2 regions of the Zhenhengia sp. genome follow, and region 1 is predicted to be linked to the other one. Evidence: a T-box and tRNA genes for the amino acid it is inferred to sense, from the RefSeq annotation. Region 1 holds a T-box; the other holds one or more tRNA genes.
What was found. The T-box of region 1 lies ahead of gltX (glutamate--tRNA ligase). A T-box ahead of a tRNA ligase gene usually reads a tRNA of that ligase, here a tRNA-Glu.

Region 1 (4,441 bases):
AACTTTTCGAAACGTTCTTGTACTTTTTCTTCACCTAAGATTTGCATAATAGTATAAAGGTCTGGTGTATTGCTTCTGTGTGTTACGGCTGCTCTTACAGCACCTGCTACATCAGAAATCATACCTTTATATGCATCTGGATTTGCTTTGTACTCTTTACGGTTTGCACAGTATCCAAGTTCAATAGCGAAGTTTTTAAGTGTTTCAAACCATGTTTCTTGGCTTTCTTCATTGTGTTTATAGGCTTCTTTATATGCCGCAATAATTTCTTTTGCAGTATCAATTGTCATCCCTTTTGGAAGTTCTACCTGATCTACTGTTTCAGCGTAGAAGAAGTTATCGAAGAAATATGTGATTTTTTCTTTTACGTCCATCCATTTAGCGAAGTCTTTTCTTGGTTTTGGACCTTCTTTATCAATGCTGAAGATAGCTTTAGCCATAGCTTCATTTGCAGTTACAAGATCATACATTTCTTTGTCATGCTCTTTAGCCCATGCTGTGTAAAGTTCGTATACTTTTTCACCTGGCATTCTTGCAATAACGTCTTTACTTACGTCATTTAATTTAATGATATCGAATAATGCACCACTTTTACTCATCTTATCAAGTGATACAGGGAATTCATGATAATCAGCTGTAGGGTTTTCAGCTCTCCACTCTTCATAAGTAGAGTTGATGATGTTAAGAAGGTATTCGATTACACATACTGTTGGGTAACCTTCTTCATCGTAGTAACTTACAGCACTTTCAGCATCTTTTCTCTTAGAAAGTTTACGTCTTGAATCACCATCCATTTTCATAATTGTTGGGATGTGACCGTACTCTGGACGTTTAAATCCAAGTACATCAAATAATTGTACGTGAATCGGAAGTGATGATAACCATTCTTCACCACGTGTTACGTGTGTTGTACCCATAAGTGCATCATCAATAGCATGTGCAAAGTGGTATGTTGGAAGTCCATCCCCTTTAATGATAACGATATCTTGGTTGTTTTCTGGGAATGAAGTTTCACCTTTGATAAGGTCATGGAATTCTACTCTATTTTCTGGGTTGCCTGGTGATTTAAGACGGATAATGTATCTTTCACCTGCTTCGATTTTTGCAATAGCTTCTTCTGAAGATAAGTTTCTATATGTTGCGTATTCACCATAGTAACCTGGTGTTACTTTTGCTTCTGTTTGGCGTTCACGAAGTGCTTCAAGTTCTTCTGGTGTTGCAAAACATGGATAAGCTAAACCTTTTTTAATAAGGTCTTTAGCGAATGTTTTGTAGATTTCAGCTCTTTCACTTTGTTTGTATGGACCATAGTTACCGATAGAAGTATCTTCACCTGTCATACCTTCTGTGAAGTTCATACCGTATTTGTTCATTGTACGGATTGTATCTTCAATCGCACCTTCTACTTCTCTTTTTTGGTCTGTATCTTCGATTCTAAGGTAGAATACACCACCACTTTGAACTGCTGTTCTTTCAGCTACAAGTGCAGCGAATACACCACCGATGTGTTGGAATCCTGTTGGACTTGGTGCGTATCTTGTTACGCGAGCACCTTCTTGTAATTCTCTTTTTGGATAGGCATTAATATAATCTTCTGGCGTTTTTGTAATGTCTGGGAAAATTAAATCTGCTAATCTGTCTAAACTCATCTTTCTCTTCCTCTCTCGTTTTCTTTATAGTAAATTTAAAAAATCACATAAAAAAAGCCCCTCATCCTAACCTCTTAGGACGAAAGACATCTTCCGCGTTACCACCTAAGTTGACTATATGTCTATAGTCCACTCCTACTATCTTTAAGGGAATAACCCCACAAACTTACTCCTCTAAATTTAGAGATTTTCAGTCCGTAGCAAAAGAACTTCTTTCTATAAGGGTACATCTTAGGCTTCCACCATCCCTAAGTCTCTTGAATGTCCTTCTTATATACTCTTCTCTTTTATCGCTTTTTCTTATTTATAATCTCATTATAACGACCATCTTTCTTATTGTAAAGGTCTATTATATAATGAAAATATCATAATTTAGGGAGGGTAGACAACATATGTTTTTACAAAAAAATGATTTCATTCTATTCCAAGGGGATAGTATTACGGACTGCAGCCGAAATAAACTAAATCGCAATGATCTCGGAGAGGGTTATGTAAATCTTATACATCATTTCTTGACGAAAGAATATCCTGATCTTCAAGTAAGTTGTATGAATAAAGGTATTTATGGAAATCGTACTATTGACCTTAAACTTCGCTGGCGATTTGACTGTTTAAGACTTGAACCTACAGTTCTTTCTCTCCTTGCAGGTATTAATGATACCTGGAGACGCTATGACTTTAATCTTATGACCTCTGAAGAAAGATTTAGAGATCATTATCGCTATCTTATTGAAAGCAGTTTAGAACGCATGCCTGACCTTAGAATTATTCTCATGTCTCCATTTCTTTTACCTCATAAAGAAGAACAAGTTCTATGGTTTGAAGATCTTAATCCTAAAATTGATATTGTAAAGTCACTTGCAGCAGAATATAACACCCTTTATATTCCTCTTCAAGAAATTTTTAATGCTTCGCTTACACCAGAGCATGATGCACATTACTTTACCATAGATGGTGTACATCCTACGCCTGAAGGTCATATGCTTATTGCAAAAGAATGGATTAAAAGGAGTCTCGAATGAAAGAGCGCGTTGATTTATTAGATAATTTAAAAGGACTTCTTATTTTCTTGGTTGTCTTTGGTCATTCTTTAGAGCTTTTTAAAGATGAATATTTTATTACTCAGGTACTCTATGTATTTATTTATCTTTTTCATATGCCGGCCTTTGTATTTGTATCCGGTTACCTTTCCAAAAATGTAGATAAGGCACGTCAAACGGCTTTTACTACCTTCTTCTTGCCATTTCTACTCTTTAATATCCTTTGGAATGGTATAGCTGCAATAGTTACATGGGATTTAGATAAATTCTCCTTTATTACCCCTGGCTGGGCCTTGTGGTACCTAATGAGTATGTTCCTATGGAAAATTTCACTTAAAGACCTAGTACGTATTAAATATATTGTACCTATTAGTTTTATTGTAGGCCTTGGAGCAGGCATATTTGGTGAGTTTAATGGCATCTTATCTTTATCTCGTACTTTAGTGTTTTTCCCATTCTTTTTAATTGGGTATTTTACAAGTGAAGATAGATTTTTCAAATTAAAAAAACCGTCAAGATTCTTCTCTTGCGGCATTATTTTACTCGCTCTATCCTTTGCAATATTTATTTGTTATTTTAAAGTTTTCCCTGTGGAATTCTTATACGGTAGTGACTCCTTCCAAACCTATACTGTCCCTATTTGGCTTGGACTTATTAGCCGTGCTTTACTCTATATCATAGGTTTTTCCTTTGTATTTGTACTTGCTAATACGATGACAGCTAAAAATACTTTCTTTAGTAAGATAGGACGTAACACACTACCTATTTATATTTTGCATACGTATTTACTCTGTATTCCTATAGCTATAAACTATTTTATTCCTTCTATGTGGGTTAGACTTTTTATTTGTTTAGTTTCTGCTACAGGTATTACTTATGTCCTATCCCGTAATACAACTGAAAGGTACTTTAGAAAGTTTTTAGCTTCTGCCCTAGCTCTTTTTCTTAAAAATGAATCCCGCTAGTCCACCAAAAAAGAAGTGCAAGGTGCTTTATCCTTGCACTTCTTTTTTTGGTGCCAATTCTTCTTTTTGATGCGCTGCTTCTTTCATCACTTCACATGCTTTTTTAATAAGTTCATCTTTACTATTAAGAGCAATCCACTCAAAATAATTTGGATCCTCTTTATAGATTTCTTTTAACGTCCTATTCTTATATTTTCCAAAATTAATTTTTATGGCTGCAGCCTCTTTCGGCTGCATTGTTTCCGTACCAACGATTTCTGATTGATTAATAAAATCCTGCATTTCTTCTAAATCTTGTGTAAAGATTTCACTTAATGAAGCTACTTGCAGTACAGCATCAATAAATGCTCTTTTTTTAGCAATTTTAAGAATTGTATTCGTGAGATCACAAGGATCAGGATTAGGAATTTTGTATCTTAGCCGCCCATATTTATCAATAAATTGCCTTACATCTTCCGGATCTGTTCCTGTAGGAATAATATCACTATTTATCCACCTATATTTCTTTTCAAAAGAGTTACAATTTCCTAATCCTTGTGCAACATTACGCATTCCTTTTTTTAGGGTACACCTAATAATGTAGGCAAAGAAACCTTTTTCATAATCTTGTACGTGATCCATCATTTCATATTCAGGATTAATTCCTAGCATCATACAAATTTTTTCTCCACCCGGTTTAAGCAGAGTTGGCTTAATTGTTCCAGGAATAATCCCATAATCATGTTCTCTTCTTAAAGTTTGTTGTACAACAGCTTGGAAAGCTGCTATTTTATCTATCGTCTTTTTT
Region 2 (4,441 bases), on a different contig from region 1:
CTTCTAAAATAAATTTCATAACATTTGAAGTTGGAAGGAAGATTGCTTCTTCTGCCCCTTCTAATACATTGTAAGCTTTAGATAGTTTATAATCTTCAACTCTTACTACTCTTATACCACCTACTTCTTTAGGTGCATTTTCTCTTAAGTTAGAGATAATCGCTTGGATTTTCTCTTGACCATCTTTCCCTTCCATCTGGATAGATACTAAGTCTTCTCTATAGTAACCATATTGTTTGAACAGATCTTCAAGTGCTTCATAAAGGTTTTTACCTTGTGTACGGTAGTAAAGTGCCATCTCTGCAATAAGTACAGAAGCAATAACAGCATCTTTATCTCTTACGAAGTCTCCTGATAAATAACCATAGCTTTCTTCATAACCAAATACAAAGTTATTTGCACCTGTTTCTAAGAACTCTTTGATTTTCTCTCCAATGTATTTAAAACCTGTTAAAACATCCATTACTTGTGTGCCATAATGCGTCGCAATAGGTTTTACCATATCTGAAGTTACAATTGTTTTAACAATTGTATCTTGTCCACTTAAAGTACCCATTTCCTTACGTGCATTTAAGATATAGTCACTAAGTAGGATACCTACTTGGTTTCCTGTTAATACTTTATAGCTATCAGCACTTTCTTTAACTACTACACCAATACGGTCACAGTCTGGGTCTGTACCAAAGATAAGGTCTGGTGCTGTTTCTTTTGCCATTTCAATAGCAAGCTCAAATACACGTTTATCTTCTGGGTTTGGATATGGTGCTGTTGGGAAGTTTCCATCTGGGAGTTCTTGCTCCTTAACAACTGCTACATTTGTAAAACCTAATTTATTAAGCATTGTACGAACTGGAATATTACCACTACCATGGATTGGTGTGTAGATAATCTTAAGTTCTGACGCCTTTTCTTTAATAAGGTCTTTACGAATACATAAAGTTTCTACTTGATGATAGTAAGCTTTATCTACTTCTTCTGTAATGTATTCTAATTTACCTTCTTTTTCTGCTTTTTCTAATGTCATAACTTTAACATCTTCAAAGATGTCTGCTGCATCAATATAAGATAAAATCTCTTTTGCAGCTTCATCTGTAATTTGTCCACCATCATTACCATATACTTTATAACCATTGTATTCTTTAGGGTTATGAGATGCTGTGATAACAATACCTGCATCTGTTTCTAAATGTCTAACTGTAAAAGAAAGCATTGGTGTTGGTCTTAATGATGGGTAAAGGAATACTTTTACCCCATTTGCTGCAAGTACGCTTGCTGCTTGGTCTGCAAATTCTTTACTCATATTTCTTGAATCATATGCAATAGCGACACTTGGCTCAGCTTTGTGTTTTAAAAGGTATGTTGCAAGCCCTTGAGTAGCTTTACCTATTGTATAAACATTCATACGGTTGCTTCCTGCTGCAATTTTACCTCTTAAACCACCTGTTCCGAATTCAAGATTTTTATAAAATCTGTCCTCAATCTCTTTTTCATTTTCAATTGCTTGAAGTTCATTTTTTAAAGCTTCATCAACCTTTTCTTCATTTAACCAGCGGTTATACCCTTGTCTAAAATCCATCATAGTCCCTCCTCGTATATTGTCGATTATATTATGTCATTTTTTAGGAAAAAAAGCTAGTTACAATTTTATTTCATTGTTATAAGCGATACCTTATTTAAAGTATAAAAAGAGGCCTACACTTATAAAGTAGTCCTCTTTAATCTATCTCCAATATAATTAGTTCAAAAATCCTCCTTGACCAGGTCATCTATAAAGAAGATTGGGGAGTTTTATAGTCTTGACTTTTATATTCACAGGTCAAGGAGTGAGTGTATAGGTCTTCCGAAAACCTATAAAATAATTTTACTATAGTATAATTAACTTAGTCAATTGAATCCAATCATTTGATTTAATAACAGAAAAAACAGAAAAGACTTAGCAAACATTTGCTAAGTCTTTTTATATGACCCGTAGGGGAATCGAACCCCTGAGTCCACCGTGAGAGGGTGGCGTCTTGACCTCTTGACCAACGGGCCTTGTACTATATATTATAAAACTCCTATCAATTTAATTCAATACATTTTTTAAATAATTTTACACTTATTAAAATTATTTAAAACAACACATAATATATTTCCTGTTCAGACATTATGTTAAGCTATATATTTATTTTTTATACTATGATACACTATGTTTGACAATAATTTATCAAACATAAAGAGGGATATTATTATGAAGATGAAAAAACTTTTATCTACTATAGCTTGCTTAGGTTTATCAGTTTCCCTATTAACAGGTTGTGCTTCTACACCTACTCAAGTAGAAAAAGAAGTTACAACAGAAGTAACTGAATCAGCACAAGAAACTCTTACACTTGAAACAGATGTTATCGTTATCGGTGCTGGTGGTGGTGGCTTAAGTGCTGCTATTGAAGCACATGATGCTGGAGCTCATGTTATTTTAGTAGAAAAAATGCCTTTCGTTGGCGGAAATACTGCTCGTGCAACAGGTGGTCTAAACGCTGCTGGAACAACTTTTCAAAAAGAAGCTGGAATTGAAGATACTGTTGAAGTTCACTATACTGACACAATGAAGGGTGGAGAGGAACTCAACGATCCTGAACTTGTTAAATTTATGACTGAAAATGCTGCCGATGCTGTAGCTTGGCTTATAGATTTAGGTGCTGATCTTTCTGATGTAGGTTCCCTTGGTGGCGCATCTTTCAAGCGTGCTCATAGACCAACTGGTGGTGCTCCTGTAGGTGATCATTTAGTAAATGTTCTTTATCAAAATACAGAACAACGTGGTATTGATACAATGCTCAACACTGAAGCAACTGAAGTTATTTACGAAAATGATAAAGTAACAGGTATTAAAGCAATTGCTACAGAAAATGGTGAAAAAACTTCTTACATCATCAAAGCAGATGCTGTTGTTATTGCATCTGGTGGATTTGGAAATAATCCAGAACTTTACACAAAATATCAGCCACAACTTGATGGCTTTATTAGTACAAACCAACCAGGTGCAACAGGTGATGGAATTATCTTAGCTGAAGCTCTTGGTGCAGCTCTTGACGATATTGAGCAAATTCAGATTCACCCAACAGTTCATCCTGAAACAGCTGCTCTTATTACAGAAGCTGTTCGCGGTAATGGTGCAATTCTTGTAAATACTAAAGGCGAACGTTTTACAGATGAAATGTCCACTCGCGACAAAGTATCTGCTGCTGTCTTAGAGCAAGAAGATCAATATGCATACCTTGTGTTTGACCAAGGTGTACGCGAAAGCTTAAAAGCAATCGAAAAATATGTAGCGCAAGGCCTTACAACTGAAGGTGAAACACCTGAAGCTTTAGCAACTGCTCTTGGAATGGATGCGGATACTCTTAAAGCAACAATCGCTGCATGGAATGACTCTGTAAAATCAGGTATTGATGCTGCATTTGGACGTAGCGCTGGTATGGATATTGCCTTTGAAAAAGCACCTTACTATGCAATCAAAATTGCACCAGGTGTTCACCATACAATGGGTGGTATCAAAATCAATACAAATGCTGAAGTTGTAAATACAGATGGTAATATTATTCCTGGTTTATTTGCTGCTGGTGAAGTAACAGGTGGTGTACATGGCGCTGAGCGTCTTGGTGGTAATGCTTTAGCAGATATTATTGTATTTGGACGTCAAGCTGGTACTAAAGCTGCTACACTTGCTATGGCAGATGGTGGTATAGGTGCTACTACAGTTTCTGAAAAAGAAGAAGCTTCTACACCAAAAATAAATGAAACTGCTACTGCTAGCTTCAAAGATGGTGTTTACCAAGGTGAAGCAACTGGTAACAACGGTACCATTAAAGTTGAAGTAACTGTAAAAGATGGTTTCATTGATACTATCGAAGTTCTTGAACATCATGAAACATCTTCAATCTTTATGTCTATTCAAAATGATTTAATTCCAGATATTATTTATAACCAATCTACAGAAGGCATTGATGCTGTAACAGGTGCATCTAACTCAAGTACTGCTGTATTTGAAGCGGTAAACAGTGCTTTAACTACTGCTAAATAATATTATTATATAAAAAACAGCTAGAGCCTATATGCTCTAGCTGTTTTTTATATAACTTTCTATTTCTTCTAATGTTGCATAAGAACCAATAGCTCCTTTACCTTGTGTACTATAAGCTGCATAAGCATTAGCAAAGTTTAGATACTCTTTAAGTATTTCCCCAGATAAGCTAGATAATGCCTCTGCTTTTATATCTGCTGCTAAAAGTTTATAAAGGAATGCTCCAATAAAGGAATCCCCAGCCCCTGTCGTATCAATTACTTCTACTCTTCTCCCCCCTACACTTACCATACTTTCCTTAGTGTAAACTTCAGCACCATCCCCACCTTTTGTATAGATAACAAGTTGGGCATTACCTCTAAATAAAAGTGCCTT

Region 2: it encodes a tRNA-Glu, which carries the amino acid that the T-box ahead of gltX (glutamate--tRNA ligase) is inferred to sense. The anticodon was not compared.

Annotation. Positions count from the first base shown of each region.
Region 1 covers NZ_JBKVCH010000019.1:8,865-13,305, forward strand. The annotation lists gene gltX (glutamate--tRNA ligase) at 1-1,649, opposite strand, end outside; T-box leader at 1,722-1,949, opposite strand; gene ACLTBU_RS15700 (SGNH/GDSL hydrolase family protein) at 2,042-2,671, shown strand; gene ACLTBU_RS15705 (acyltransferase family protein) at 2,668-3,654, shown strand; gene ACLTBU_RS15710 (hypothetical protein) at 3,682-4,441, opposite strand, start outside.
Region 2 covers NZ_JBKVCH010000014.1:40,023-44,463, forward strand. The annotation lists gene ACLTBU_RS14005 (phospho-sugar mutase) at 1-1,576, opposite strand, end outside; tRNA gene ACLTBU_RS14010 (tRNA-Glu) at 1,963-2,034, opposite strand; gene ACLTBU_RS14015 (flavocytochrome c) at 2,231-4,066, shown strand; gene ACLTBU_RS14020 (carbohydrate kinase family protein) at 4,103-4,441, opposite strand, start outside.